Regions from separate parts of the Nocardioides korecus genome, predicted to be linked through region 2. Evidence: predicted binding sites of a transcription regulator. Region 2 holds the regulator's gene; the other holds the start of a gene.
What was found. The regulator LexA, encoded in region 2, represses DNA repair genes until DNA is damaged. The targets are predictions, from matches to a motif close to TCGAACANNTGTTCGA.
Positions count from the first base shown of each region.

Region 1: ACYVDA_RS06525 (DUF6504 family protein) is a predicted target of LexA. The motif match lies at 13,810-13,825, and genes of this name have one in related genera.

Region 1 is NZ_BAAGZO010000003.1:52,813-67,525, forward strand. Features, by position in the region: gene lon (endopeptidase La) at 1-149, shown strand, start outside; gene ACYVDA_RS06470 (S9 family peptidase) at 337-2,421, shown strand; gene ACYVDA_RS06475 (threonine aldolase family protein) at 2,452-3,453, shown strand; gene aroF (3-deoxy-7-phosphoheptulonate synthase) at 3,648-4,682, opposite strand; gene ACYVDA_RS06485 (DMT family transporter) at 4,753-5,673, opposite strand; gene ACYVDA_RS06490 (transglycosylase SLT domain-containing protein) at 5,742-6,650, opposite strand; gene ACYVDA_RS06495 (PASTA domain-containing protein) at 6,886-9,060, opposite strand; gene ACYVDA_RS06500 (Rv2175c family DNA-binding protein) at 9,177-9,560, shown strand; gene ACYVDA_RS06505 (polyprenyl synthetase family protein) at 9,624-10,715, opposite strand; gene metF (methylenetetrahydrofolate reductase [NAD(P)H]) at 10,747-11,646, shown strand; gene ACYVDA_RS06515 (phytoene desaturase family protein) at 11,665-12,969, opposite strand; gene ACYVDA_RS06520 (YbaK/EbsC family protein) at 13,195-13,743, opposite strand; gene ACYVDA_RS06525 (DUF6504 family protein) at 13,922-14,284, shown strand; gene ACYVDA_RS06530 (SAV_6107 family HEPN domain-containing protein) at 14,295-14,713, shown strand, end outside.
Region 2 is NZ_BAAGZO010000002.1:269,711-284,423, forward strand. Features, by position in the region: gene ACYVDA_RS04560 (ATP-dependent DNA helicase) at 1-1,028, shown strand, start outside; gene ACYVDA_RS04565 (M12 family metallo-peptidase) at 1,186-3,288, opposite strand; gene lexA (transcriptional repressor LexA) at 3,391-4,134, opposite strand; gene ACYVDA_RS04575 (LysM peptidoglycan-binding domain-containing protein) at 4,442-4,957, shown strand; gene ACYVDA_RS04580 (lysoplasmalogenase) at 5,086-5,931, opposite strand; gene ACYVDA_RS04585 (hypothetical protein) at 5,980-6,540, opposite strand; gene ACYVDA_RS04590 (DUF6318 family protein) at 6,867-7,430, opposite strand; gene ACYVDA_RS04595 (hypothetical protein) at 7,578-7,862, opposite strand; gene ACYVDA_RS04600 (hypothetical protein) at 7,930-8,217, opposite strand; gene nrdR (transcriptional regulator NrdR) at 8,623-9,114, shown strand; gene ACYVDA_RS04610 (vitamin B12-dependent ribonucleotide reductase) at 9,276-12,209, shown strand; gene ACYVDA_RS04615 (hypothetical protein) at 12,319-13,113, opposite strand; gene ACYVDA_RS04620 (hypothetical protein) at 13,115-14,290, opposite strand; gene ACYVDA_RS04625 (hypothetical protein) at 14,290-14,595, opposite strand; gene ACYVDA_RS04630 (SAV_915 family protein) at 14,592-14,713, opposite strand, start outside.

The DNA of each region.
Region 1 (14,713 bases), on a different contig from region 2:
TGTTCATCCCCGCGCGCAACGAGCCCGACCTCGACGACGTGCCCGCCGAGGTCCTCGAGGCCCTCGACGTCCGGCCCGTCGCCGACGTCGCCGAGATCCTCGCGCTGGCGCTGGAGCCGGCCCGGGTGGCGGCGGGTGCGGCTGCGTAGTGGACCGACTGATCCCCGGCTAGCCGGGGATCAGTCGGCTTGTCGGCCCAACGTTCACCCGACAAGGTCACCTTCTGGCCGATGAGGTGGCGGCCCGGCACGGCGCCCGCGGCCGACCAGGGCGTACGACGACCACCGCGGACCGGTCCGACGGGGTCCTGTCAGGGACCCGTGATAGCAAGACGGGATGACTGACTCGGCAGCCGCACGGCCCACGACCCCGTTCCACGACCTCGACGACTACCTGGCCCTCGGACGGGGGTCGGGGCTGGTGCTCTCGCCCGCGGGTGACCGGCTGGTCACGTCCGTCCAGTCGCTGAACCCCGACCGCAACGGGTTCGTCACGGCGCTGTGGGAGGTCGACCCCGCCGGGGAGCGGCCGGCGCGCCGGTTGACCCGCAGCGCGGCGGGGGAGTCGGGGGCGGCGTACCTGCCCGACGGCTCGCTGCTGTTCACCTCCACCCGGCCCGACCCGGGGGCCGCGAAGAGCGACCCGGGCGGGGACGAGAAGACCGCGCGGCTGTGGCTGCTGCCCGCCGGGGGCGGCGAGGCGCGGGTGGTGGCCACCCGGGCGGGTGGCGTCGACGCCGTCCGGGTCGCGCGAGGCACCGGGCACGTCGCGGTCGTGGCCGCGACGTTCCCCTCGGCGACCGACGAGGGGGCCGACCGGGACGTGCGCGAGGCGCGCACGAAGGCCAAGGTCGCCGCGATCCTGCACGAGGGCGCCCCGGTGCGGTTCTGGGACCAGGACCTCGGCCCCGACCGGGCCCGGATCTTCGTGGGCGGGCCGCTGGCAGACCCGGCTGCTGCCGGGGAGGCCGATCCCACCCTGGAGCTGCGCGACCTGACCCCGCGCCCGGGGCGCTCCCTGGAGGGCGTGTCGGGCGGGGGCTTCGACGTGAGCCCGGACGGCTCCCGCGTGGTCACGGTGTGGCTCGAGCCCGAGCGCGGCGGGGTGCGCGAGACGCTGGCGCTGGTCGACGTCGCGACCGGCGAGCGACGCACGCTGCTCGACGACCCGGAGGCGGAGTTCGGATCGCCCCGGTTCAGTCCCGACGGCACCCGGGTGGCCCTGGTGCGCGAGATCCGCTCCACGCCGTACGCCCCGACCGACCTGGACCTCGCCGTCCTCGACCTGGCGGACGGGTCGCTCCAGGTCCTCGGCCAGGGCTGGGACCGCTGGCCCCACGGTGCGCACTGGACCCCCGACGGGTCGGCCGTGATCACCACCGCCGACGAGGACGGCCGGGCGCCCGTGTTCCGGATCGACGTCGCCAGCGGCGAGGTGACCCGCCTGACCGGCGACGCGTTCGCCTACTCCGACGTGCAGGTCTCGCCCGACGGCGGCACCGTGTTCGCGATGCGGTCGTCGTACGCCGAGCCCGCGCGCCCGGTCCGCCTCGACGCCACCACCCCCGACCAGGACTCGGTCCCGCTGCGCGGCCCGCTCGAGCCGCCGGCGCTCCCGGGCCGCCTCGAGGAGGTCGAGACCACCGCCGAGGACGGCACCCGGGTCCGGTCCTGGCTGTGCCTGCCCGACGACGCCTCGCCCGAGCACCCCGCGCCCCTGCTGCTGTGGATCCACGGCGGGCCGCTGGGGTCGTGGAACGCCTGGTCGTGGCGCTGGAACCCCTGGATCGCCGTGGCCCGGGGGTACGCCGTGCTGCTCCCCGACCCCGCGCTCTCGACCGGCTACGGCCTGGACTTCATCGCCCGGGGCTGGGGCGCCTGGGGCGGCGCGCCGTACACCGACCTGATGGCCGCCACCGACGCCGCCGAGGCCCGGCCGGACGTCGACGAGACCCGCACCGCCGCGATGGGCGGCTCCTTCGGCGGCTACATGGCCAACTGGGTCGCGGGCCACACCGACCGCTTCCGGGCGATCGTGACGCACGCCAGCCTGTGGGCGCTCGACCAGTTCGGCCCGACCACGGACGCCCCCTGGTACTGGGCGCGCGAGATGACCCCGGAGATGGCCCGCGAGAACTCCCCGCACCTGCACGCCGACGCCATCGTCAGCCCGATGCTGGTCATCCACGGCGACCGCGACTACCGCGTCCCGATCGGGGAGGGGCTGCGGCTGTTCACCGACCTGGCCTCCCGCGCCGAGGCCGCGGACGGGTCGATGCCGCACCGGTTCCTCTACTTCCCCGACGAGAACCACTGGGTGCTCCAGCCCGGCCACAGCAAGGTGTGGAACCAGACCGTGCTGGCCTTCCTGGACCAGCACGTGCTCGGCCGGGAGTGGGTGACCCCGGACCTGCTGGAGTGAGGAGGACCGGCGCTGCCTAGTCTCGGGAGCATGATCGACCTGCGCTCGGACACCGTCACCCGCCCCACCGAGGACATGCGTCGCGCGATGGCGCGCGCGGAGGTGGGCGACGACGTCTACGACGAGGACCCGACGGTCCACGAGCTCCAGGAGGAGGTCGCCGGGCGGTTCGGCTTCGAGGCGGCGCTGTTCACCCCGACCGGCTCGATGGCCAACGTCCTGGCCGTCGCGGCGCTGGTCGGCCCGGGCGAGGAGGTGCTCTGCGAGGCGCGGGCGCACATCCTGCGCGCCGAGCTCGGCGCGCACGGCGCCTTCACCGGGATCACGAGCCGCACCTGGCGCGAGGACCGCGGCCAGGTCGACCTCGAGGCGATCCGCGAGATGCACGCCCCCGACATGGGCCCGTTCTTCGTGCGCACGGCGGCGATCTCGGTGGAGAACACCCACAACTTCGCCGGCGGCACGGTGCTGCCCCTGGAGGACCTGCGGGCGCTGCGCGCGCTGGCCGACGACCTCGGCTGCGCTGTGCACGTCGACGGCGCCCGGATCTGGAACGCCCACGTCGCGACGGGCACGCCGCTGTCGGCGTACGGCGCGGTCGCCGACACGATGGCGGTCTGCTTCTCCAAGGGCCTGGGGGCGCCGGTGGGCTCGGTGGTGATGGGGTCGACCGAGCAGGTCGAGCGGCTGCGCGTCCTGCGCAAGCGGATGGGCGGCGGCATGCGCCAGGTCGGCATCCTCGCCGCCGGCGCGCTGTGGGCCCTGGACCAGCACGTCGAGCGGCTCGTCGAGGACCACGGGCACGCCCAGCTGCTGGCCGAGGCCTGCGGGATGGACCCGGCCCTGACCGAGACCAACATCGTGGTCGTCGACGTGCCCGACGCCCCCGCGGTCGTCGAGGCGGCCCGTGCCCAGGGCGTCCTGGTCGGCGCCGTCGGCCCGACCAAGCTGCGGATGCTCACCCACCTCGACGTCGACCGCCTCGACGTCGAGGACGCCGCCCTGGTGCTCAGCCGGATCCTGGCCGGGTAGCGTCGGCAGGTCCCTGGGGGCCGGGCCGACCGGTTTCCCAGGTGATGAACCGAAACTGCCTCCTTGCACACGATGCGTCGTGTGCAGCGAGGCAGTTTCGTGGGTGAGGACGCCCCCGCGCCGGACTGGGTCTCGTGGAGCGTCTCCAACCCCGATTTGCAAGCGGGCTCCGCGGCCGCCTCGCCCCCCCCTGCTCAGGGGGTCAGGACGCGGCGGCCGACCATCGGGGGGAGCTGGCGGACGGCCTGGGCCAGCGCCCGGAGGTCGGCGCCGAGGAGGGCCTGGGGGCCGTCGCAGAGGGCGTTCTCCGGGTCGGGGTGGACGTCGACGATGACGCCGTCGGCGCCGACGGCGATCCCGGCGCGCGAGAGGGGGACGACGAGGTCGCGCCGGCCGCCCGCGTGCGAGGGGTCGACGATGATCGGCAGGTGGCTGGTCGCCTGCACGACCGGCACGGCCGAGACGTCGAGGGTGTTGCGGGTGGCCGGCTCGAAGGTGCGGATGCCGCGCTCGCACAGGACGACGTCGAGGTTGCCGCGCTGGGCGACGTACTCCGCAGCCATCAGCCACTCCTCGATCGTCGAGGTCATCCCGCGCTTGAGCAGCACCGGCTTGCCGCACTCGCCGACCGCCTGGAGCAGCCCGAAGTTGGCCATGTTGCGGGTGCCGATCTGGAGCATGTCGGCGTGCTCGGCCACGACCGCGACGTCGCGCGCGTCGACGATCTCGGTGACCACGGGCAGGCCGGTGATCTCGCGGACGTCGGCGAGGATCTCCAGGCCCTTGACCCCCAGCCCCTGGAAGGCGTACGGCGACGTGCGGGGCTTGTAGGCACCGCCCCGGAGCAGCGTGGCGCCGGCCGCCTTGGCCATCTCGGCCGCCTCGAGGGTCTGCTGGGCGGTCTCGACGGCGCACGGGCCGGCGATGAAGGTGAAGGTCTCCGGACCGATCGGCACCTGCCGGCCCGCCGGCCCGACGTGCACGGTCGAGCGCTCGGGGTGGTGCTGGCGGCTGACCAGCTTGTAGGGGTCGGAGATCCGGTAGACGTCCTGGACGCCGGCCATGGTGCGCAGGTTGAGCCCGTGGAAGGACTCGATGTCGCCCACCAGCCCGATGATCGTGCGTACGACGCCCCGGCTCACGAACGCCTGACCGCCGGTGGCCTCGACCCGCTCGGTGACGTGGGCGATCTGCTCCTCGGTGGCTCCGGGCAACATGACGACGACCATGGGCCGAGCCTAGGACCGCGCAACGGGGCTGTCCGAGCCGCGAGACGGGGGTCCCACGATGTGGAAGGCCTCACACCACGAGGTGCTGGACCTCGCCCTCGACCGGCCGGCGCGGCGCCAGCTCCACCACGAGCATGGCGACCAGCACCAGCCCGCCGCCCAGCAGCATCCGCAGCGTCGCCTGCTCACCGCCCAGCACGACGGCGAAGACGGCCGCGAAGACCGGTTCCATGCTCATCACGATCGCGCTGCGCGTCGGCGGCAGGTGGGCCTGGGCCCAGGTCTGCCCGAACAGCGCCAGGGCGCCGGCGACCAGGGCCATGTAGACGATCGAGACCCAGTCGGCGCCGGCGCGGGGCCCGCTGGGCAGCGTGATCCCGCCGGGAGCGGCCGCGACGCCGCACACCACCGCGATCACCAGGCACTGCACGATCGAGAGGCCCAGGGCGTCCGCGGGCGTCGACCAGGCGCCGAGGCCCACGATGTGGAGCGCGTAGACGACCGCGGAGACCAGGGTCAGCGCCTCGCCGTACGACGCCCCGGCGGCCGTCCCGAGGTCGCCCAGGGTCAGCACCGCGAGCCCGGCGACGGCGACGAGGACCGCGAGCCAGGTCGCCCGGCCGATCCGGGTGCGCAGCACGAGCGCGGCCAGCAGGGGGGTGGCCACGACGTACAGCCCGGTGATGAAGCCCGAGACGCTGGCTGGCGTGCGCGCGAGCCCGGCGGTCTGGAGGAGCTGGGCGCCGGCGTACAGCACCCCGAGGACCACCGCGTGCCGCCGGGCCGCGGCGGGGAGCCGGGTGACGGCGCGCGGGGCGACCGCGAGCATCGCGACCGAGGCGATCGCGAACCGCACGGCCAGGAAGTCCGGGACCGGCACGCGACTCAGCAGGTCGTGGATCAGGAAGAACGTCGATCCCCAGGCGGCCGTGATGCCGAGCAGGGCCAGGGTCGCGGCGAGGGCGACCCGACGCTCGTCCCTCTGCTGCACGCGCGCAGCCTAGGCGGCACCGGCCGAGGTGCGGCGACCCGGGACCCGGAGGTGCGCGGCCCGGTGGCTCAGTACGGCGACCCGGTGCGCACGAGCCGCGACTGGATGGCCCGCACGGAGCGCACGTAGGCCTTCGTGTCCCGGTAGAGGCCGTGCTCCCGCACCGCGCCGAGGCCCTGGTAGTAGGCGCCGATGGCGGCGCGGTCGTGCTTGGTCGAGGCGCGCAGGACCCGCAGGGTGAGCACCCCGGCCAGGACGTTGTCGTGGGTGTCGCGCAGGTGCAGCGGGCGACCGGCGTACGCCCTCATCCAGCGGCCGGTGTCGGGCATCACCTGCATCACCCCGATCGCGCCGGTGCTGGAGATCCGGCGCTGCTGCCAGCCCGACTCCTGCCAGGCGATCGCCAGGGCGAGGGAGGAGGGGACCGCGTGCCGCCGCGCGGTGCGCCGGACCACGCCGGCCACCTGCCGACGACTCAGGTCCGCGTGCCGCCAGCCCCCGCCGGAGGTCGCGTGGGAGCCCGAGCCCGAGCTCGAGCCCCCGGATGGTCCGCCGGAGGCGGGACCGTGCCCGTAGGCCCGGCGGTAGGCCGAGACCACGACGGGGATCGTGACGACCCGACCGACGTAGAGGGCGCGGCCGTGACCGAGGTGGTTCAGCCGCACCAGCTCCCGGGTCCAGGCGTGGTAGCGCACGGCCAGCGAGGTCGCGGTCTCGCCAGGGCGGACGCGGTGGGCGAGGAGGTAGCGATCGGGGTGCCCGGGCCAGCGACGACCCGTCGAGGCCGCCGCCGCGAGGGCGGGGTGGGCGACGGTCGGGTGGGCGCCGGGGGCGGCGACGGCCGGGGTCGGCGCGAGCGTGCCGCCGAGCCCGACGGCGGCGACGAGCGTGGCGACGCCGGCGGCTCCTGCCCGGGCGACCCGGCGCGGCGGGGTCCGGGTCGACTCGGGCGGCTGGGGGTGTCGGGTGCGGGTCACGGTGGCCTCCGTAGTCGCCGGACGCAGCGGTCCGACGGCGGCTTCTCGTCGTCCGGCACGTGGGCGCGCCGGGCACGGTTCGCGACGTTACCAGCGTGACCCGTGTGACTGAAGGGGCAGAAGTGACACGTGGGACGAGGGCGTCCGGGGCCGCAGGACGGCTCCGGGACGAGTCCGGGACGGGTCCGGACCGGTGCTGGAGCTGGGGTCGGGCCCGGTTCCGGACGGTACGGGGTCAGACGACCCGGACGACGATCGTGCTGCCCTTCGGGGCGCGGTCGCCGGACCCGGGCGAGGAGGACGCGACGTACTGAAGGCCCAGGTAGATCGACGCGTGGGTCACCCGGACGCTGAACCCGGCCGCCTCCAGGGCGGCGCGGGCGTCGGCCAGCCCCATGCCGGTGATGCGCGGGACCGTGACCAGGACGGGGCCCTGGGAGACCACCAGCGTGACGGTGTCGCCCTTGGCGCCGGTGCCGCTGTCGGGGGTCTGGGTGACGACCTCGCCCTGGTCGACGGTGTCGCTGTGCTGACGGGTGGTGGTCACCTCGAAGCCGAGCTTGCGCAGCGCGGTGGTCGCCTTGTCGGCGTCCTTGCCCGTCCAGTCCGGGACGGGGATCGGGCGGGGTCCGCGGCTGACGACGACGTCGACGGCGCTGCCGCGGGGCCGGGGGGTGCCGGCCTTGGGGTCGCTGGAGATGACCTCACCGCGCGGGACGGAGTCGTCGTAGCGCTGCACGGCCCGACCGAAGTCGAGGTGCGCGTCCAGGACGGCCTGCTGGGCGTCGTCGAGGGTGGAGCCCCGCAGGACGGGTACGTCGTGGCGCTCCGGGCCGCGGGACAGGACCACGCCCACGGTGCCGTCCTTGAGCACGCGGTCGCCCGGGGCGGGGTCGGTGCGCAGGACGTGCCCCTTGGCGACGGTCTCGGACCAGCCCTGCCCGGCCAGGCGCAGGGACAGGCCGTCGTCGGCCAGGCGGGCCTTGGCGGCCGCGGTGGTCAGGTCGAGCACGCCGGGGGTCGCGGTGTAGCGGGCGACGCCGAACCACCAGCCGCCGACACCGACCAGCAGCGCGAGGAGCAGGACGGCGACCAGGGTGAGCGGGCCGCGTCCGCGGCGACGGGGCGCCGCCGGGGAGACCGGGCCGGTCGGGTCGGTGGGGCCGCCGGTCCGGCCGGTGGGCTCGGTCCAGCCGGCCCAGTCGTCGGTCTGGTCGGTCCGGTCGGTCCCCTGGTCGGGGACGCCGGCCCCGTCGTAGGCGCCGCGACGGGTCCACGTGGTGGGCTCGTCCGGGCCGCCGGTCCGCTGCTGGGGCGCGAGCAGCGCCGGGCCGCCAGGGCCGCCAGGCGTGGTGGACGTGCGGGCCCCGGCCGGCTCGAGGAGGTGGCCGTGCGGGTCCTCGCGGGCGTCGTGCTCGCGGTCCAGCACCCGGCCGAGGTCGGCGGGGGCCAGGATCTGGTCGGGGAGCTCGTCACCGGTGTCGGCGTACCCCTCCCGTCCGTGCAGCCGGCTGGTGGAGGTGAGGTCGGCGAGCAGGTCGTCGTCGCGGGTGACGCCCTGGTCGAGGGCGGTGCGCACCCGGCGCACCTGCTGGAGCAGGACGCGCGCGTCGGCCGGCCGCAGGTCGGGGTCGCGGGCGGTGGCGCGGGCCACCAGCGCGTCGACGTACGCCGGGATGCCGGGCACCCGCGCCGAGGGGGCCGGGATGTCCTCGTGCACGTGCTTCCAGGCGACCTGGAGGGGACTGTCGGCCTGGTGCGGCTTGTGGCCGGTGAGCAGCTCGTAGACCAGGACACCGGCGGCGTAGACGTCGGCGCGCGCGTCGGCGGCCCCGGCGACGACCAGCTCGGGGGAGAGGTAGGAGACGGTGCCGATCAGCACCCCGCCCGTCGCGGTGTGCTGGGTCTCGGCGTTGACCGCGCGGGAGAGCCCGAAGTCGGCGACCTTGACCCGACCGTCGTCGGCGAGCAGGACGTTCTCGGGCTTGACGTCGCGGTGCACCAGGCCGGCCGCGTGCGCCGCCCCGAGCGCGGCCAGCACGGGCTCGACCAGGGCCAGCGCGCGCGAGGGCGACACCGGCGCCTCGGCCCGCACCACGTCGCGCAGGGTGCGACCCGGGACGTGCTCCATCACCAGGAACAGGGTGCCGTCGTCGTCGCCGGTGTCGAACACCGAGACCACGTTGTGGTGCGACAGGCGGGCCGCCGAGCGGGCCTCGCGCTGGAAGCGGCGGACGAACTCGTCGTCGTCGGCCAGGCCCTCGTGCATGACCTTGACCGCCACCGTGCGGTCCAGCCGCAGGTCGGTGGCCTCGTAGACCGTCGCCATCCCGCCGCGCGCGATCCGGGGACCCACGCGGTAGCGGCCGTCGAGGACCTGTCCGACCAACGCGTCGGCGGTGCGGTTCACGTCTCCTCCAGGCGCCGGGACGGGGAAGGGACCCGACTCGCTGGAGTTTAGGCGCTCGGGGGTCCGTGACCGGGGAGGTGAGGCGTCGGGGGCGGCGTGGTGGCAGCATGGCCTGCGTGAGCAACGACCCTTCTCCGGACAGCAGCCAGGTCGACCTCGGGGTCCTGATCCCCGCATGGCTGGACTGGAAGGACGCCGCGACCGCGCTGTCGGTGACCGTCAGCAAGGTGCGCCAGTTCATCCGCGAGCACCAGCTCGCCGCGGCCGTGCCCGTGCCCGGTGCGGGCCAGCAGGTCCCGGCCGAGCTGATCATGGACGGCGAGATCGTCAAGGGCGTCCCCGGCCTGCTGACGATGCTCTCGGACGGCGGCTGGACCGAGCACGAGATGCTGACCTGGATGTTCACCCCCGACGACACCCTCCCGGGGCGCCCGATCGACGCGCTGCGCGAGAACCGCGGCTCCGAGGTCAAGCGGCGGGCGCAGGCGATCGCGCTGTAGGCGCTGCCCCACCCGGGGTCCGCGGTGCCGCCGGACCGGGCCGGAGCTGGCCGGCGTGGCCGGTCAGACGGTGCGGCGGGTCGCCTGGTCGGCCAGCGCGACCAGTGCCTCGCGGGCGTCGTCGTGCACCGACGCGCGGTCCAGGGCCGTCAGCGCCGTGCCGGTGAGGTGGTCGATGACGGTCTCGACCTGCTCGCGCGCCCCGGAGGAGTCGATCAGGTCGCGCAGCTGCGCGACCCGGACGGCGTCCAGCGGCTGGCCGAGCGAGGAGTCGAGCAGACGGGCCTGCGCCGGCGGCAGGGCGTCCAGGGCCAGGGCGACCAGCACGGTGCGCTTGCCCTCGACGAGGTCGTCGCCGGCGGGCTTGCCGGTGACCTCGGGGTCGCCGAAGACGCCCAGCAGGTCGTCGCGCAGCTGGAAGGCCTCGCCCAGCGGGAGGCCGAAGCGGGTGAGCTGGTCGACGACCTCGGGGGTGGCGCCGCCGAGCGCGGCGCCGATGTGCAGGGGCCGCTCGATGGAGTACTTCGCGGACTTGTAGCGCAGCACGGTCATCGCGGTCTCGACGTCGGCGGTGCCGCGGGCCTGCACCGAGACGTCGAGGAACTGACCGGCCACGACCTCGGTGCGGGTCAGGTCGAAGTAGCCCAGGGCGGCCAGGACCCGCTCGGCGGGCAGGCCGCAGGTGCGCAGCATCTCGTCGGACCAGCTCAGCAGGAGGTCGCCGAGCAGGATCGCGGCGGAGGCGCCGTACTGCTCGGAGCCGGCGGTCCAGCCCTGCTCGCGGTGCAGCTGCTCGAACGCGCGGTGGGTCGAGGGCCGGCCACGGCGCACGTCGGAGGCGTCCATCAGGTCGTCGTGGACCAGGGCGCTGGCGTGGAGCAGCTCCAGGGCGGCGCACGCGCGCAGCAGGGCGGCCTCGTCCCCGCCGCCGGGGCCGCCGGCGACCGGCTCGACGGCCTGGTGACCCCACCAGCAGAAGGCGGCCCGCAGGCGCTTGCCGCCCGAGACGCTCGTGCGGGCGTGCTCGAGCAGGCGCTCGGCATCCGGGCCGAGGTCGCCGAGCCCGCGGATGCGCGCGGTGACGAAGTCCTGGAGCGCGGCCTCGACGTCGGCGCGGAACCGTGCGGCGTCCCAACCCGTGTGCAGCGCGGTCACCCGGCGAGACTAGCCCCGTAGGCTCAACCACATGTCCGGGGCCCCACGCATCGATGCCAGGCGCATCGGCGACCTCCTGCGAGGAGACGGCCGGTCGTTCTCCTTCGAGTTCTTCCCGCCCAAGGACGAGGCCGGCGAGGAGGTGCTGTGGCGCTCGATCAGCGAGCTCGAGCCGCTGGACCCGACGTTCGTCTCGGTGACCTACGGCGCCGGCGGCACCACCCGTGACCGGACCCTGGCCATCACGGCCCGGATCGCGCAGGAGACCTCGCTGCTGCCGATGGCCCACCTGACCTGCGTGGGCCACACCACCGCCGAGCTCGAGCGGATCCTGGCCGACCTGGTCCGCTCCGGGGTCCACAACGTGCTGGCCCTGCGCGGCGACCCGCCCGACGGCCCGGGCACCGACTGGGTCCCCACCGAGGGCGGCGTCGACCACGCCTCCGACCTGGTCGAGCTGGTGCGGCGCACCGAGGACCTCTCCATCGGCGTCGCGGCGTTCCCCGAGGGCCACCGCGACGCGGCCTCCCTCGACGACGACGTCGCCGTCCTGCGGGCCAAGCAGGACGCGGGCGCGGAGTTCGCGGTCACCGAGATGGTGCTGCGCGCGTCGGACTACGTCGGGCTGGTCGAGCGGGCCGCCGCGGCCGGGGTCGACATGCCGATCATCCCGGGGATCATGCCGATCCTGGGGATCGGCTCGATGACCAAGATGGTGGAGCTCTCCGGGCGCGACATGCCCCCCGAGGTGCTGGCGCGGATCCTGCCCCACGAGGGCGACGCCGCGGCGGTGCGGGCCGAGGGGATGGCGATCGCGACCGAGCTGTGCGACGACCTCCTGGCCGCCGGGTCGCCCGGGCTGCACTTCTACACGCTGAACCGCTCCAAGGCCACGCGCGAGATCTGGTCGGCGCTGTCGCTCTCAGCCTGAGGGGGCTCGTCGGTCGGGTCAGTCGGCGGGGCCGAGGACCTGGGCGACCAGGGCGGCCGAGAGGCCGACCGAGGGCAGCCCGGCTCCGGGCGTGGCGTGGGCGCCGGCGGCGAGCACGCCGGGGATCGGCGTACGAGGTCCCAGGCGGCGGGTGACGGTGGCGCGGCCCTGCCACAGCACGCCCGAGGGCGACCCGTTCCAGGCCCGGACCAGGTCCAGCGGGCTGCGGTCGACCCGCACCTCGACCTGGTCGCGCACCCGGATGCCGGCGCGCTGCACGGCGGTCATGACGTCCTCGGCGATCTGGCCGCGGGCCAGGACCGTCCAGGCGTGGGCGCCCTCCGGGGCCCGACCGCCCGTGCGGACCACCATCAGGGGGTTGCCGTGGAGCACCGTCTCGTGGGGCAGGTCCGGGACCTCGCCGACCAGGCCGACGTGGCACACCACGGGCGGCACGGCGGGGGTGGTGCGCTGCACGTGGGGGGCCAGGGCCGGCATCCGGCGGGGGTCGACCGCGACCACCACGACGTCGGCGTCGACCACGCCCTGCGGGGTGCGCACGCCGCAGGCCCGGCCCTGGTGCAGGACGAGGTCGATCACCGGGGTGCCGGTCAGGACGGTCACGCCGCGGGTGCGCAGCCGGCCCGTGAGCGCCTCGGCCAGCGCGCCCATGCCGCTGGGGGAGGTCCAGATCCCGAAGTTCTGCTCGACGTAGGTCCACAGGCCCACCCACGCGGGCACGTTGCGCAGGTCGTGCCCCTCCATCGTGGCGGCGAGGCCGGCGACCTCGCGCTGACGCGGGTCCTTGAACGAGCGCAGGAGGAGCTTGTGCAGCGTCATCCGGGTGCCGAGCAGCGCCGTGGCCTGCTTGCCGGCGTGCTCGCGCGACCACGGCCGCTCGAAGTAGTCGCGGCGCAGCGCCTCCCAGTCGTCGGCGAAGGTGTCGACGTACGCCGACCAGCTGGCGCCCAGGCCCGGCCCGAGCTCGTCCCAGGCGGCCATCTGGTCCCCGCGGCTGCCCACCGGCAGGTCCAGCACGGTCTCGTCCTCGAACACGTGGCGGCGACCCGGCTGCACCGGCACCAGGTCGAGCTCGCGCTCCAGCGGGCGGCCCGACTTGCGGAACAGGTCGCGCAGCACCGCCGGCAGCAGGGTGTGGGAGGGCCCGGCGTCCCAGCGGAACCCGTCCTTCTCGACGAAGCCGACGGCCCCGCCGACCCGGTCACCGGCCTCCAGGACGGTCACCTCGTGGCCCAGCTTGGCCAGCCGCGCCGCGGTCGCCAGCCCGGCGTACCCGCCCCCCACGACCGCCACCCGCGCCATGCGCCTCACCCTAGGCGGTGCCGGGGGACCGACTGATCCCCGGCTGGCCGGGGACCAGTCGGGTGGTCGGGTGAACGTTCGGCCGACCACCCGTCTGATCGGCCGCGGAGGTCCGGTGCGTTTCCCCGGTCAACCGGGGAAAGGTCACCTCTTCGGCCGAACGATCACCCCAGAACGTCATCGGTCGCCCGAGGAGGTGGAGCTCCTGGGCAGTGCGCTGGTGGCTCAGGTGACGTCGAGGACGGTGGCGCCGGTCATCTGCTGCAGCTCCTCGTAGGTGGTGCTGAAGACGGCCGCGGGGTGGCCGGCGGCGGCCCAGACGACCTCGTGTCGGGCCAGCCAGGGGTCCAGGAACGTGCGGAGCGGGGCCGGGTGGTCGAAGGGGGAGACCCCGCCGATGACCTGGCCGGTGTGGCGGCGCACGAAGGTGGGGTCGGCCCGCGTCAGGGCAGGTACGCCGATCCGCTCGGCGGCGCGCCCCGTGTCGACCCGGTGCTCCCCGCTGGTGAGCAGCAGGACCGGCTCGCCCGCAGCGCCGGCCGCTGCCGCGTCGCGGGGCGCGTCGCCGGCGGCCGTGTCCGGTCCGTCGGACGGAGCGGGCACCCGGAACAGCAGGCTGTTGGCGATCGCGCCGACCTCGCACCCCAGCGCCTCGGCGGCGAGCGCGGCGGTGTGGACGGAGTCGGGCAGGACGACGATCCGGCCGGTGCCACCGCGGGAGGCGAGCTCGGCGCGGAAGCGGGTGACGGAGGGGTGCTCGTCGGTTGGCGACATGCACGGAACGTAGCGCCGATCCGGTCTTGACGTCCTGTCGGACCGCCGGTGTACCTTGGTCCTTGTTCGAACACGTGTTCGAACGACTGCCTCGGTGGGGGATGACCTCGACCCCCATCCTCCACCGGGGCGCTGACAGCGGGTCGAGACGGCTGCAGACATCACGAGGAGGAGCAGGATGCGGCGCTACGACGATCCGGTGGAGGTGCGCCGGGGTGCGGACGAGGACCCGGAGCAGTTCCTGTGGCGGGGCCGGCTCTGGCAGGTGCGCGACGTGGTCGCGCACTGGGTGGAGACCGGCGCGTGGTGGGCACGGCGCACGGGTGACCCGGTGCCCGGTGGTGCTCTCGTCCCCGGCGGTCCCGGGGGCTCGGTCGCCGACGCCGACCTGCTCCGCGAGCGCGAGGTGTGGCGGGTGGCGGCGGCCCGGGGCCGGGTGGCGGCGGCGTCCGCGCCCGGGCACGACCCCGGCTACGGGGTCTTCGACCTGGTCTTCAGCTGGGCCGAGGGCAGCTGGCAGCTCACCCGGGCGATGGACTGAGGGAGTCGACATGACCACCACGAGGATCTCCGGCGGGCGCGGCATGCACGCCCCGTCGTTCCTGCCGGCGGCCACCCACTCCTACCTGGAGCGGGCCGCGGAGTCGCTGCGCGAGGCGATCACCGCACCGACCGTCCCCGAGCGCTACGCCCACGCCCACGTCTCCGCCCTCCGGGCCACCGCCGCGCTGCTCGCCGCCCGGGCACGACCGGTCTCGGCGCCGCGGCGGGGGCGCCAGAAGAACGCCTGGGTCCTGCTGAGCGAGGTGGCCCCCGAGCTGTCCGAGTGGGCGACCTTCTTCGCCGCCGGCGCGTCCAAGCGGGCGGCTGCCGAAGCCGGGTCGCGACGGGCCGTGACCGAGCGCGAGGCCGACGACCTCGTCCGCGACGCCGACCACTTCCTGGCCCTGGTGGAGACCTCGCTCGGGCT
Region 2 (14,713 bases):
CGCGCACGCTGGTCTCCGCCTTCCCGCGCGAGCAGCCCGGCGCCGCGCAGCCCGCGGATGCCGGCGCCACCCAGGCCAAGGGCTGGGCCCAGGAGATCTTCGCGACCGCCGAGCGGATGGCGGCCGGTTCGGACCGCGACGTGCTGTGGATCAACGAGCGCGAGCGCAACCGGGGCGGCTTTGCGCTCTGCGTGGCCCCGCTCGAGGTCGCCGGCACCCTGCGCGACCGCCTGCTGGCCGAGAAGACCGTGGTGTTCACCTCCGCGACCCTCAAGCTCGGCGGCGACTTCGACGCCGTCGCGGGGTCACTGGGGATGTGGCCCTCGGAGCGGGCCACCGCGGCGCAGGAGGGCACCTGGACCGGGCTCGACGTCGGCTCGCCCTTCGACTACGGCAAGCAAGGCATCCTCTACGTCGCCCGCCACCTGCCCCAGCCGGGGCGCGACGGGCTGACCGCCGCTCACCTGCAGGAGATCACCGAGCTGGTCGACGCCGCCGACGGTCGCACGCTCGGGCTGTTCTCCAGCCGTCGCGCCGCCGAGGCCGCGGCCGAGCACGTCCGCGAGGCGCTGCCCCACCTGACCACGCTCGCCCAGGGCGAGGCCCAGCTGCCGGAGCTCTCGCGCCAGTTCGTGGGGGACCCCCACACCAACCTCTTCGGCACGCTGAGCCTGTGGCAGGGCCTCGACGTCCCCGGCGACACCTGCCAGCTGGTGCTGATCGACCGGATCCCGTTCCCGCGGCCCGACGACCCCCTGATGTCGGCGCGCCAGAAGGCCGCCGACCAGGCGGGGCGCAACGGCTTCATGCAGGTCGCCGCCTCGCACGCCGCGCTGCTGATGGCCCAGGGCGCCGGCCGCCTGATCCGCACCACCGCCGACCGCGGCGTCGTGGCCGTCCTCGACCCCCGCCTGGTCACCGCGCGGTACGGCGGCTTCCTGCGCGCCAGCCTCCCCCCGATGTGGACCACCGAGGACCCCGCCGTCGTCCGCAAGGCCCTCGCCCGCCTCGCCTCCGACGCCCGCTAGGTCCTGACGGGGGCGGGGGTCCTCGAGCGCCGTTGCCACACAAATGTGTAGCAACGGCGTCGTCAGCGGGTCGACGAGCTGCAGTTGCTACACAAATGTGTGGGCATGACGCCGAGGTCACCCTCGAAGAGCCACCCAGCCCGCCCCGGTCTGCGACTCAGCGAGCAGTCACGATCCGCGAGGCCGACGACCAGGTGGAGGCCCCCACGCTGTTCCACGCCATCACCACGAACTGGTAGCGACCGCGGGGCAGGCGCATCGAGAGGCTGCGGGCCGTGGGAGCGGAGTAGGACGAGGCGTAGTACGTCGCGACGGTGCGGTTGCGCGAGTCGAGCTTGCGCGCGGCGACGCGGTAGCGGGTGATGGGGGCGCCGCCCAGGGTCAGCGGCGGGGTCCAGCGAGCGGTCGCGGTGACCGAGCCGCCGTACGAGCCCGAGGAGGCCGAGCCGATCCGCGGGGCGCCGGGGCGCGAGAGCGCCGGGATGGTGACGGGCGGGGTGGTCGGGGAGGCGCTCACGGTGACCGTCGGGGGGTGCTCCGGTGCGGTGACCGGTGCCGTCGAGGGGGAGCCGGTGGGCGAGGGCGTCGGGGTGGGGGTGATCGAGGGGGCCGGCGTCGTGGGGGAGGCGGTGGCCGCGCTGCAGCCCGAGGCGGCCAGGGTGTACTGCCCGAGGCTGGCGTAGTCGGAGTAACCCGTCTTCGTCGGGTCGCCGGCGCCCACGCCGTCGACGGTCAGGTAGTAGCGCCCCGCCCCCAGCGTCGTGGAGATCGCGGCGTTCATGCCGGTCGACTGGGGCCACGACCCGCCGGTGTTGCCGCTGGCGGGGTTGTTGAAGGCGACCTGCGCGCCGGTGGAGTCGCGCAGCGACAGGGAGAGGTCGAGGGCCGTCTGCGCGCCGATCCCGGAGGCGCTGGCGGTGAAGGTGCCCGTGCAGGCACGGTCCACGGCGAAGACGTCGACGTCGGTGCGCGTCGAGATGATCCCGGTCGCGGCGTACGACGTCGCGGCGCCGAGCTGGTCGGCGGTGGCGGTCGTGTCGCCGTGGTCGTCGGCCTTGAGGGGAGCGCCGTTGGCGGCGATCACGGCCAGGTCGTCCTGGGTCTCGTTCGCGTCGGCGTACTCGCCCTTGCTCCACTGGCTCAACGCCCGGTTGGTGGCGAAGCCCATGATCGGACCCCAGGCGGCGGTCCCGGCGTAGTAGCTGCCCGCGCCGGCGGTCTTGGTGCCGTCGTGGCTCAGCCCCAGGGTGTGGCCGGCCTCGTGGGCGGCGCCCTGTGCGGCGATCGTGGCGTTGGTGGTGGCGTCGGCGAAGACCCAGGCGGGCTGGTAGACGCCGGCCGAGTCGACCAGGTCGAAGGTGCCGACCATGGCCAGGCCGAGGCAGTTGACGCCGTTGCAGAGCTTGGACTTGGTGGCGGAGTTCATCGTGAACACGACGTGGGTGCCGTACGCCGTGTCGGTGTCGCTCGAGCGCGTGTAGCCGGCGACACCGGGGTCCTCGGTGGTGACGTCGATGTCGAAGGGCGCGTAGTCCTCCGAGACCTGGCGCCAGACCTCCTGGATCCAGGCGTCCTGGGCCTCGGTGAAGGTGCTGCCGCCGCCGTTGACGCCGGCCACGGAGCCGGCGGCGAGACCGTTGTAGTTCCAGCCGGTGCCGCTGACGTAGGCCCCGTCCATGTCGAGGAAGATCTTGTGCGTCGAGCCCGGGTTGCTGTGCAGCTTGAAGGTCTGGTCGGCCGGCAGGGCCAGTCGAGCCGTCGTGCTCGGGCCGGACGTCGTGGCCGCGCCCGCCTCGACGCGGTGGGCGGCGGGGTCGAGGTAGAACAGGCTGCCGTTGCGACCCACCCAGGCGGTGGAGTCGGTGGTCAGCAGCTGGCGCAGGCGACCGGCGCTGACGCCGCTGCGACGGGCGGCCTCGTGGATCCGGCCCCCCAGGGCGTCGACCGCGGCCTGTCCGTGGGTCGGCCGGGCAAGCAGGTTGCTGGTGGCGACCACGTGGACCGGCGAGCCGTGACGCAGCGGCTTGGTCGGCACGGACGTCGACCCGGCGGTGGCGGCCGGCTTCGGCAGCGCGGGGGCGCCGGTCGGGGCCGACGTCCCGCGCCTGCTCCCGATCGACGAGGTGCGCACCGTGACGGGCGGCGCCGCGACAGCCTGGACACCGGCCTGCTCCCGGGTGGCGCCGGGGCCGGGCGCCGCTTCCGCGCCGCCGTGGACGACGGTCACAACGGCACCGGACGCCACGAGGGCGCCGGTCACGAGAGCCAGGGCAGAGGTCGTACGTCGGGTCACCCCGTGATCATGCGCCGCAAAACCGTCCTAGTCACCCAAAACGGACAAAGCAGTCACACAATCTCGGGATCACATCCTCCGCAGGACGGCGGTGACCTTGCCCAGGATGGTGGCGTAGGTGCCGTCGATGGGGTCGTAGGCGTCGTTGTGGGGCATCAGCCACACCTTCCCGTCCTTGCGCTGGAAGGTCTTGACCGTGGCCTCGCCGTCCAGCAGGGCGGCCACGACGTCGCCGTTCTCGGCGGTCTGTTCCTTGCGGACGACCACGTAGTCGCCGTTGCAGATCGCCGCGTCGATCATGGAATCGCCGGCGACCTCCAGCATGAACAGGGTGCCGTCGCCGACCAGGGACTTCGGCAGCGGGAAGATCTCCTCCACCCGCTCCTCGGCCAGGATCGGCCCACCGGCGGCGATCCGCCCGACCATGGGCACCATCGTGGCGGTCGGCATGGCGTCGCCGGACCCGGTGGGGTCGTAGCCGGCCTCGTCGGCCTCGCTGATGGCACGACGGGCGGCCATCAGCTCGGGGATGAAGACCTCGAGGGCGCGCGGCCGGTTGGGGTCGCGCTTGATGAAGCCCTTCTGCTCGAGCACGCGCAGCTGGTGGGCCACGCTCGAGGAGCTGGTCAGGCCGACCAGCTCGCCGATCTCGCGGATGCTGGGCGGGTAGCCGCGCTTCTCGATGCTCTCGCGCAGCACGTTGAGGATGCGCTGCTGACGTGGGGTCAGTCCCGTGCTGTCGGGGGCCGCGTCCGGGAGCTCCGTGACGCGACCCGCGGTGCTCTTGCCGTTCGAGGATTCGCGAGTCGCCATGGAAGGGAACCTAGTCCAGTCACACGGGTCACTTCAAACACATGTTCGAACGGCGTGTCGCGCTCAGCGCCGAGCCCGTCCGAACATTTGTTCGACGAAATGCTTGATTCCGTTCGAACACGTGCTCTAACGTCGCTCATGTGTTCGATCGAATGTCTGTTCGGACGTCACCGATCCAAGGTCCAGCCCGTCCGGGCGGAAGGTCTTGTCGGTGGTCGCCGATAGACATCGGAGCACACACCAAGCAGGGGTCGCTTCCCTCGTCCGCTCCACCCGGAGCGGGCACTTCCCCGAAAGAGGTTGACCGATGAGCACGCTGAACATCACCCCCCACGTCCACGACGACTCCGCGTTCGAGGCCCTGGTCCGCTCGGCGGGCCCGGTCCTGGACGCCACCGACGTCGAGTTCGCCACGGTCTTCGACCTCGACTACGGCGACCGTCGGCTCGCCCTGGTCGTGCCGCAGCAGCGCACCGCCGGCCCCCGGCGGGCCACCGCGCGACGGGCCGCCCCGGCCCCGGCCCGCAGCCGGGTGCGGTTGACCCGGCGCGGTCGGCTGACCGCGCTCGCGGTGTTCCTGGGTGCGGCCCTCACCGTCCTGCTGACCCTCGGCGGGTTCTCCGCGGTCGCGACCCGCGACGCCGGCACGCCGCCCCCGGTGCGCGTGGTGACGGTCCACGCGGGCGACACGCTCTACGGGATCGCCGCAGACGTCGCCGCCCCGGGTCACATCCGCGAGACGGTGCACCAGATCCAGGAGCTGAACTCGCTCCCGTCGTCCTCGCTCAGCGAGGGCCAGAAGCTCGCCGTTCCCCTCGGCTGAGGCATCACACTGCTCGCGCCACCGACCTCCTCGACCCGGGTCGGTGGCGCAGGGGAAGACGTGGGGCGGGACCGCATCACACCGGTTCCGCCCCACGGTCACGTCCAGCCGGTCGAGACGGCGATCACTCAGGCGCGGAGCCGTGCGTCCGTCGTCGAGACCACGCTCGGTGTGCCGGCGGCACCGGCTCCGAGACGGATCAGCAGCTGAGCCGTCGTGTAGGTCCCCATCACCAGGCGCTCCCACGGGTCGGGTCGTGGGCTGGGTGCCGGCACCCCGGTGGCGGGTGAGGTGAGCTCCGCCGCCGGCCCCGGTGCGGGGGGCAGCGCTGGCGGCGGTGCGAAGGTCCTCCACGCCAGCACGGTGTCGGAGACCAGGAACAGGACGGCCCCCGCCCCGACGAGGACGCGAGCGCGGGTCGGCAGCTCCCGGTCGAGGTGGAGCGCGGCGCTGGTCATGGTGGCCAGCGCGCCGGCGTACGCCAGGACGGCGAGGGCGAGGACCCGGTCGTGCCGCCCGGCCAGGACGGCGATCACCGGCGTGGTGGTCGCCGCGGTCGCCAGCACGACGCGCGGACCCAGTGCGTCGAGCAGGGGCTCGCGTCGACGGTGCCTCCAGAACCCCGACAGGTACGCCGCGTGGCCCACGGCGAAGCTGCCCGCCCCGGTCAGGAAGGCTCCGGTGCCCTCACGCAGCAGGGCGACGTCGCCACCCCACCCGGCCACCTCGGCGACGAGGGTGGAGGACCGCACTGGCGAGGTGGCGGCGCCCGGGGCGAGGAGCAACGAGCCCGCGAGCGTGGGCATCAGAGCGGGCTTGGTGATCACCCGGGCCCGGTGCGCCCACGCCTCAGGGCGTCCGGCCAGCCAGGTGTCGGTGGCCGCGAGCACCGCGTACCCCGCGGTGAGTCGACGGGAGGTTGTCCCGGCGTCACCGGTGGTCCGAGGCAGGTGAGGACGTCGGCGCAGCAGCATGGGGTGACGCTAGCGGTGTCTCGGTCCCGAGGTGGCTCGAGCAGTGCCTCAGTGGCCCTCGCCGGACAGGGCCGGGCTGGCCTCGGCCACGCGCAGCGGGGTCGCGGGGCCCGTGGTGGTGACGGTCCCGGTGACCGGCCGCAGCGGGCCGCCGTTGAGCGACCACTGCGCCGTCCAGGTGACCACCACGCGGTGCTCCACCGTCGTGTGGGCGTGCTGGTAGCGGTGCACGACCTCCTTGCTCGGGTACGCCGCCCCCGGGGTCGTCGTCGTGCTGCTGGTCCCGTCCCCGTGCACCCAGGTGAAGCGGGCCGGCCGGATGGCGAGCCGCACCTGCTGCCCCAGCAGCGTGACGTTCCGCGTCAGGGGCTGCGCCTGGGTGTGGAAGATCGTGTCGAAGTTGATGAGCGTCTTCCCCGCCGGCTGGCTGATCGACCTCAGCCCCGGCACCGGGATGCGCCGGAACGCCGTCAGCACCATCGCGTCCGTGACCTGGGGCGGCGGGGGAGCAGCCAGCGCTGCGGGGAGAGCCGGTGGTCCGGCCCCGCCGGTGCAGGTGAGCCCCAGCGGCTGCTCTGCCGCAGTCGTAATTCGCCACAGTCGGTACATGGTCTGACCCGGCCCGCAGATGTTGCCGGGGCAGACCGACGCACCTGTGGCGGGGTTGCCAATCCCGCCGCCGCAGGGCGTTCGATAGGCGTACCGGACCGTCGGCGCGCTTCGTCGCGCCGGCTCAGTTGTTGATGCTCTGGACACGCTGCTTGGGGCGACTGCACGCGGGGCCTTTATCGCCTGTCCCTTCTTGGCGCGTGAAAGCAAAACGCTGAAGTAGTCCTTTGCGTCGTTAGGGCTCACACCGTTTCCGGAGTCCGCCAGGGCGACAGTTGGAAGTGTCAACGCAAGCAGGAATGCGCAGGCGATGAGTCCGATGTGCCTCATGCCTTGGGATCCAGTTCAGAAACACGCCATGCACCCGCGCGTCGCTCAAGAACAAAGGCACGAAGTTGCCCCCGGGATCCTGGGAACGTGCGGGGTGTCGAAGTCTTGGACTCCTTGACCACTTGACGACTGGACCGGATGGCTAGGTCCAAGAAGAAGTGGCCCTGGGTGAATCCATAGGTCTTGGAGCCAACGACGGTCCATTCTCCCCCTCGGATACTGCCTCCGTTGACGTAAACCTTGGCGATCCCCGACGTTAGCGCTTGGCACCCCGCGCACGAACCCAGAGCAAGGGCTCGCAACTCGCCTACGTCACCCGTCAATGCGGCGTAGTTCAATTGCGACACGTAGTGCTTCGCGAATGCAACCGCGCCGGCCTTCGTTTTCTCCCTGGCCGCAGCGGGGAGCGCCGGGGGCGTCGGGGCGGAGGACGCGGAGGCCGTGGGGCTGGGCGAGGTCTTCGGTGGGGGAGCTGGGGTGGGGTTGCCGCCGCACCCGGAGGACAGCACGAGGCAGCCGGTGAGGGCGGTGGTGGCGAGTGCGCGGGTGAGCGGGCGCATCGATCACTCCTTGAGTCGATCCCGAGACATCGGGGAGTCAACTACCCCGGCTCAGGACTCGCTACACCGACGAGCCGCCCTGTGGACAGACCGTGCGGACCTCGACGTCACCATGGTGGTGCTGCGTCCCAGAGGTCACCAGGAGGCTCAGGAGTAACGGTGCGACTTCTGCGGGTGGCCCGCCGGGCGGGTGCAGGTGCGCCCGTTCATCGAGGCGTGACCGCACAGCGCCTCGGCCGAGGCCGAGGTGGTCGGAGCCCCGGAGGTGTCGGGCGGGGTGTCCCGGCCCGGGGCCGGCGCGCGGTCCGCAGGTGGCGCGACGGGTGGACGCGGGCGTGTGCCCGCCGGGGTCGTCGCAGCCTGGGCAGCTCGCGCCTGCGTGCGGGCCCACTTGGCCTCGCGCATGGCGCGCTGGGCGTCCATCTTGCTCATCGTGCGATCACGAGGTCGGACCCTACGCGGCGGCACCCACACGGGCGCGGCGGCGTACCCCCGGGCGTCAGCGTGCGGCGCGCTTGCCGCCCTTGGGACGTGGGGGTGCGGGAGCAGGCTCGCGGCGACGCACCACGGCCACCAGTCGTACGCCGAGGAGCAGCCCGACGAACAGGGCGGCGGCGGCCCCGGCCGACACGAGCACCACCAGCAGCCAGCCGCCCACCCCTCGGTCGGAGGCCGCACCCACCAGCCGCACGGCCGCGACGACCAGGAGGACCCAGACCACCACCGCGAGGGCCGTGCCGGTCGCGAGGGTGAGCAGTCGGCGTCGGGGCAAGGGGGCGCGGTCCACGGGGTCATTGTGCCGGGGGTCGCGTGGGGGAGCGGCGAGAAGGCTCGCCGGCGCTTCTCCACAGGCCCCGCGGTCGTCCCCAGGGTCTTGTCGGACCTCGGTGGCAGGGTGCCCCGCATGACGAATCCAGACCTCTCCCGGCCCGTGACCTGGGACAACGTCGAGGGTCCGACGCCACCGCCGGATCAATCGCTGGAGTGTGTTGCGCACCACCGCCACCCCGCGTACGGTTACCACTACATCTAGTAGTTACAACGTTGTAGTTATCCACATCTGGTGTCACAGAAATCCCGACTTACCCACAGGGCAGGCGGGTTTTCCCACCGGAATCCACAGGTCGAACCACAGGTTCTACCTCTGGGACGTCCTGCAGACCACCTGCGCCCCGTGAGAGGAGGCCCCGCGATGCACTGCCCGTTCTGCCGCAGCACCGACACCCGGGTCCTCGACTCTCGCGTCACCGACGACGGGTCCGCGATCCGCCGCCGCCGCAGCTGCCCCGCGTGCGAGAAGCGCTTCAGCACCGTCGAGCAGATGCAGCTGATGGTGGTCAAGCGCAGCGGCACCAGCGAGCCCTTCACCCGCGACAAGGCCGTGGCGGGCGTGCGCAAGGCCTGCAAGGGCCGACCGGTCTCCGAGGACGACCTGGCCCGCCTGGGGCAGACCGTGGAGCACGCGTTGCGCGCCGAGGGCTGGGCCGAGGTGCCCGCCCACGAGATCGGCCTGGCCATCCTGCGTCCGCTCCGCACGCTCGACGCGGTCGCCTACCTGCGCTTCGCCAGCGTCTACAAGGCCTTCACCAGCGCGGCCGACTTCGAGACCGAGATCGCGCTGCTCCAGGCCGAGCGTCAGCTCGACGGCGATCCCAGCGAGCACCAACCTCAGCCCACCGGCTGACCCCGATCAGCCCGGTGTGGTCGTGGGGAAGCGACCGCACCGGGCCACCAGCACCACCGAGCAGCACCCAGCACGACCGAGCACCACCGAGGCACCACCAGCAGCACCGACAGACGCACCACGCGAAGCGCCACCACTGAGCAGCACTAGGGAGCAGGGACATGACGGAGACGGTCAGCGGAACGAACGCACGCGGCACCCGCAAGAAGGGTGGGATGAAGGTCGAGCGCACGTTCTCCACCGAGGGTGTGCACCCCTACGACCAGCTCACCTGGGAGCGACGCGACGTCGTCCAGCAGAACTGGAAGACCGGGGCGGTCGTCTTCGAGCAGCGTGGCGTGGAGTACCCCACCACCTGGAGCGTCAACGCCTCGACGATCGTCACCACCAAGTACTTCCGCGGCGCCGTCGGCACCGACGCCCGTGAGTGGAGCCTCAAGCAGCTCATCGACCGGGTCGTGACGCAGTACGTCAAGGGCGGTCAGGAGAACGGCTACTTCGCGACCGAGGCCGACGGCGTCGTGTTCGGCGAGGAGCTCACCTGGCTGCTGGTCAACCAGTACTTCTCCTTCAACTCCCCGGTCTGGTTCAACGTCGGCACCCAGTCGCCGCAGCAGGTCTCGGCCTGCTTCATCCTCTCGGTCGACGACTCGATGGACTCCATCCTGAACTGGTACAAGGAGGAGGGCTTCATCTTCAAGGGCGGCTCCGGCGCCGGCCTCAACCTCTCCCGCATCCGCTCCTCCAAGGAGCTGCTCTCCTCCGGTGGCACGGCCTCCGGCCCGGTCTCCTTCATGCGCGGTGCCGACGCCTCCGCGGGCACCATCAAGTCCGGTGGCGCCACCCGCCGCGCGGCCAAGATGGTCGTCCTGGACGTCGACCACCCCGACATCGTCGAGTTCGTCGAGACGAAGATGAAGGAGGAGGACAAGATCCGGGCGCTGCGCGACGCCGGGTTCGACATGGACCTCGGCGGTGCCGACATCACCTCGGTGCAGTACCAGAACGCCAACAACTCGGTCCGCGTCAGCGACGAGTTCATGCGCGCCGTCGAGGACGGCACCACCTTCGGCCTGCGTGCCCGCGACACCGGCGAGGTCATCGAGTCCGTCGACGCCCGCGAGCTCTTCACCAAGATCAGCCAGGCCGCGTGGGCCTGTGCCGACCCGGGTCTGCAGTACGACGACACGATCAACGACTGGCACACCAACCCCGAGACCGGCCGCATCACCGCGTCCAACCCGTGCTCGGAGTACATGTCGCTCGACAACTCCTCGTGCAACCTGGCGTCGCTGAACCTGCTGAAGTTCCTCAAGGACGACGACACCTTCGACGCCCCTCTGTTCGCCAAGGCCGTCGAGGTGATCATCACCGCGATGGACATCTCCATCTGCTTCGCCGACTTCCCGACCGAGCCCATCGGTGAGACCACCCGCAACTACCGCCAGCTCGGCATCGGCTACGCCAACCTCGGCGCGCTGCTGATGGCGATGGGCCTGGGCTACGACTCCGACGGCGGCCGCGCGATGGCCGCCACCATCACCTCGCTGATGACCGGCACGTCGTACAAGCGCTCCGCCGAGCTCGCCGCGATCGTCGGCCCGTACGCCGGCTACGCCCGCAACGCCGACGCCCACAAGCGCGTCATGCGCAAGCACCAGGCCGCCAACGACGTGGTCCGCACCCTCGGCGTCCACGACGCCGGCGTGCACAAGGAGGCCACCAAGGCCTGGGCGGAGGTCCAGAAGCTGGGCGAGAAGAACGGCTTCCGCAACGCGCAGGCCTCCGTGCTCGCGCCCACCGGCACCATCGGCTTCATGATGGACTGCGACACCACCGGCATCGAGCCCGACTTCTCCCTGGTCAAGTTCAAGAAGCTCGTCGGCGGCGGCTCCATGCAGATCGTCAACCAGACGATCCCGCGGGCCCTGAAGAAGATGGGCTACCAGGAGGAGTCGATCGAGGCGATCGTCGAGTTCATCGGCGAGAACGGCCACGTCATCGACGCCCCCGGCCTGAAGACCGAGCACTACGAGGTCTTCGACACCGCCATGGGTGCCCGTTCGCTCAAGCCGATGGGTCACGTGCGGATGATGGCGGCCTGCCAGCCGTTCCTGTCCGGCGCGATCTCCAAGACGGTCAACCTGCCCGAGTCCGCCACGGTCGAGGAGATCGAGGACGTCTACCTGCAGAGCTGGAAGCTCGGCCTGAAGGCGACCGCGATCTACCGCGACAACTGCAAGGTCGGCCAGCCCCTGTCCGACGGCAAGTCCGACCAGGCCAAGAAGGACCAGGGTCAGTCCACGTCCTCGGCGGCCGAGGTGGCCCCCGAGGTCGTCGAGAAGATCGTCGAGATCCACAAGCCCTTCCGCAAGCGTCTGCCCAAGAGCCGTGCCTCGCGCACCACCAGCTTCACCGTCGGTGGCGCCGAGGGCTACATGACCTCGGGTGCCCACGACGACGGCGAGCTGGGCGAGGTCTTCCTCAAGCTCGGCAAGCAGGGCTCGACCCTGGCCGGCGTGATGGACGCCTTCTCGATCGCGGTGTCCATCGGCCTGCAGTACGGCGTTCCCCTCGAGACCTACGTCTCGAAGTTCACCAACCTGCGCTTCGAGCCCTCGGGCATGACCGACGACCCCGACATCCGGATGTCGCAGTCGCTGATGGACTACGTCTTCCGCCGCCTGGCGCTGGACTACCTGTCCTTCGAGGAGCGCTCCATGCTCGGCATCTACTCCGCCGAGGAGCGTCAGCGCCAGCTCGAGACCGGGTCCTACGAGGCGATCGAGGAGACCGGCGGGGCGGGCGAGCTGATCCAGTCCGAGGCCACGCCGGCGACGGTCGAGGCCACCTCCACCGGTCACGACGTCGACAACCGCGCCGAGGAGCTGGAGACCAAGGACACCCACGGTGCCGAGGCCCGTCAGGTCCCGGCCCAGGTCACCCGTGAGGCCCACACCTCGGCCGAGCTGATGGAGAAGATCACCGGCAGCGCGATCGACTCCCCGCTGTGCATGACCTGCGGCACCAAGATGCGTCCCGCCGGCTCCTGCTACGTCTGCGAGGGCTGCGGCTCCACCAGCGGTTGCAGCTGACCGTCTGACGCTCGAACGCCGCCGGCCCGGTCCCTCCACACGAGGGGCCGGGCCGGCGGCGTTGGTGGTGCGGCGGCGTCCTCAGTGCGGGACGGACCTGGCAGGACTACTAGCGGCGCGGCCCGGCCGGCCACTGAGACCAGTCGGTGGAGACCGGTGTGCCGATCTGGGCCCGCAGGTCGGCGTCAGTGGCGCACAGGGCGATCACCCGGGCGAGCGACTCGGGGTGCACGGGCAGCTCCTCGGTGGGGATCGGGAGCACACCGGGGGGAGCGTCGGGGAGCTTGCGCCACCCCGGCCACCCGGAGGGCCGCGACGTGCCAGTCGTGCCCGTCCCGGTGACGGCGACGGGAGCGCCCGGGGTCATGGGCGGGACCGCGCCGCTCACGGCGCTCCAGGGGAGCTGCCAGCGGGCGCCGTAGCGCTCGGCGGCGATCCACTCGGGCGTCAGCTCGACCCGGGCGCTGCGCAGCCCGCGCGTCACGGGGACGAGGAGGTAGGCGAGCACGCCGAGGGCGATCACCACCAGCACGACCCCGGTCGTCGGGTTCCCGGAGCCGAAGGCGACGGCAGCACCGATCACCGTGCACGCCGCGACGAAGGCCATGGCGGCGACGGCGAGGACCAGCGTGGCGCGAGGAGCCGCCACCACCAGCATCGGCTGCCCGTCCGGACTCGAGCCGATCGTCGCGGTTCCCGGGGCCTGCGGCGAGGTCCTCCACCGCAGGACCTGCGTCGCGCCGGAGAGGAGGCCGAGGCCCAGGGCGAGCACCCCGAGGACCAGGACGGCGGAGGACCGGCCGATCGACCCGACGATCATGAAAGCGCCGATGAGCAGGAGGATCACGGCGCCCACCAGGGGCAGGATCCGGGGTCGGCCCGAGGAGAGTCTCGAATCGGTCACGTCAGTCAAAGAGACCACCGATGGCGCTGCCCACCGACTCGACACCGTCCACGATCGCACCGCCTGTGTCCTTGACCGCATCGACGCCGGCTGCTGCCGCGTCGCCGAGGTCTCCGCCCTCGAAGAGGTTGTCTACCATCCCGCTGGTGAAGATCCCGACGCCGGCGCCCACGATCGCACCGACCGCGGTCCCGACCACGGGCACCGGGATCAGCGTGCCGATCGCGGCACCGGCCGCGACCGAGGCGCCGAAGCCGAGTCCGCCGGAGACGGTGGCCTGCACGGGGTCCTTGCCGTTGTAGATGTCGTAGGCGATGCCCGCGACGGCCAGGACGCCGCCGGCCTTGAGCGGGATCGACTTGCTGCCCGCCTTGAGGTCGTCGGCCGACCTGATCAGGTCGTCCGCGTTCTGGCCCATCTTGGTGGCGTCGTCGAGGTCGGCGTACCACCTGGTCCTCCCGACCACCCCCGGGTCGGCGTTGCGCGCCCACTCGAGGTGCTGGGCGGAGAGCCCCTTGAAGTACTCGCCGGTGCCGCGCAGCGACGAGGCCTTGAACTCCATCACCCCGCCGGCGATGCCCCCGGAGATGTCGGAGGCGGTGAGCACCCACTGGGCGCCCTGGAGACCGCGGTACTTGTCGGTGATGGCCTTGCTGTGGCGCTCGTAGGCGTCCCAGATCTCCTTCACCCGGGTGCACGCGGTGTCGTACGCCGTGACGAGGACCTGGTGGTCGTCGTACGCCTTGAGGGCCGAGTTGTAGGTGTTGGCCTCCTCGATGGGCAGCTGAGTCCCCGGGGCGATGTACGCCGGCTTGGCCGGCCCCGGCCCCGGGTCGGTGATCGTGAAGCCGCTGACCGTCAGCCCGGCGGCGCTGGCCGTGGACCGCACGTCGGCCATGTCGTGCTGGGCCGTGCGCAGCTGGGCGCCGAACGTGCTCAGCGCCTGACCGGTGCTGGTGACCTCGCTGTGCAGCGCGGTCGTCTTGGTCGCCGAGGAGCGCATCGTCGCGGCGAACGCGGTGCCGGCGGCGCCGTCCCAGTCGGCCTCGGCGGTCGTGCGCGCCTTGGTGAGGGCGTCCACGGAGGAGTCGACCTTCGGGGCCAGGGTGGAGGTGAGCCAGGTCCCGGCCGCCTCCACGCTCGTGGGGTCGCCCTTGATCCCGGTGTCGAGGCCCATCAGTACGCCGCCCCGGCCGGCGGTCGGAACCCGGACGCCGCGCTCTCCTCGGCGGCGGTGTAGCTGGCGGCGTTGTCGCCGACCTTCTGCCCGGCGGCGTGCAGGCCCTCGGCCAGGCCCGCCGCCGACTCGGTCAGCGCGCCGATCAGGGCCGAGACGGGGCCGGTCATGTCGCCGGCGTCGACCGAGCCGGGGCTGGAGTCGCCGGTGCCGGCGACGTCGGTGGCAGCCGTCGTCAGGGCGGTGCGCGCCCGTCCGAGCGCCTGGTAGTCGACCCGCAGGTGGCTCCCGGCGCCGGCGCTCACGACGTCCCCCCGGCCGCGACCACGGGTCGCTGGTCGACGAGCAGGAGGTCGAACGGCACGTCGGCGTGGGCACGCTGCAGGTCGGCGATGGTGAGCAGCGCCCAGGGCGCGTCCGCGG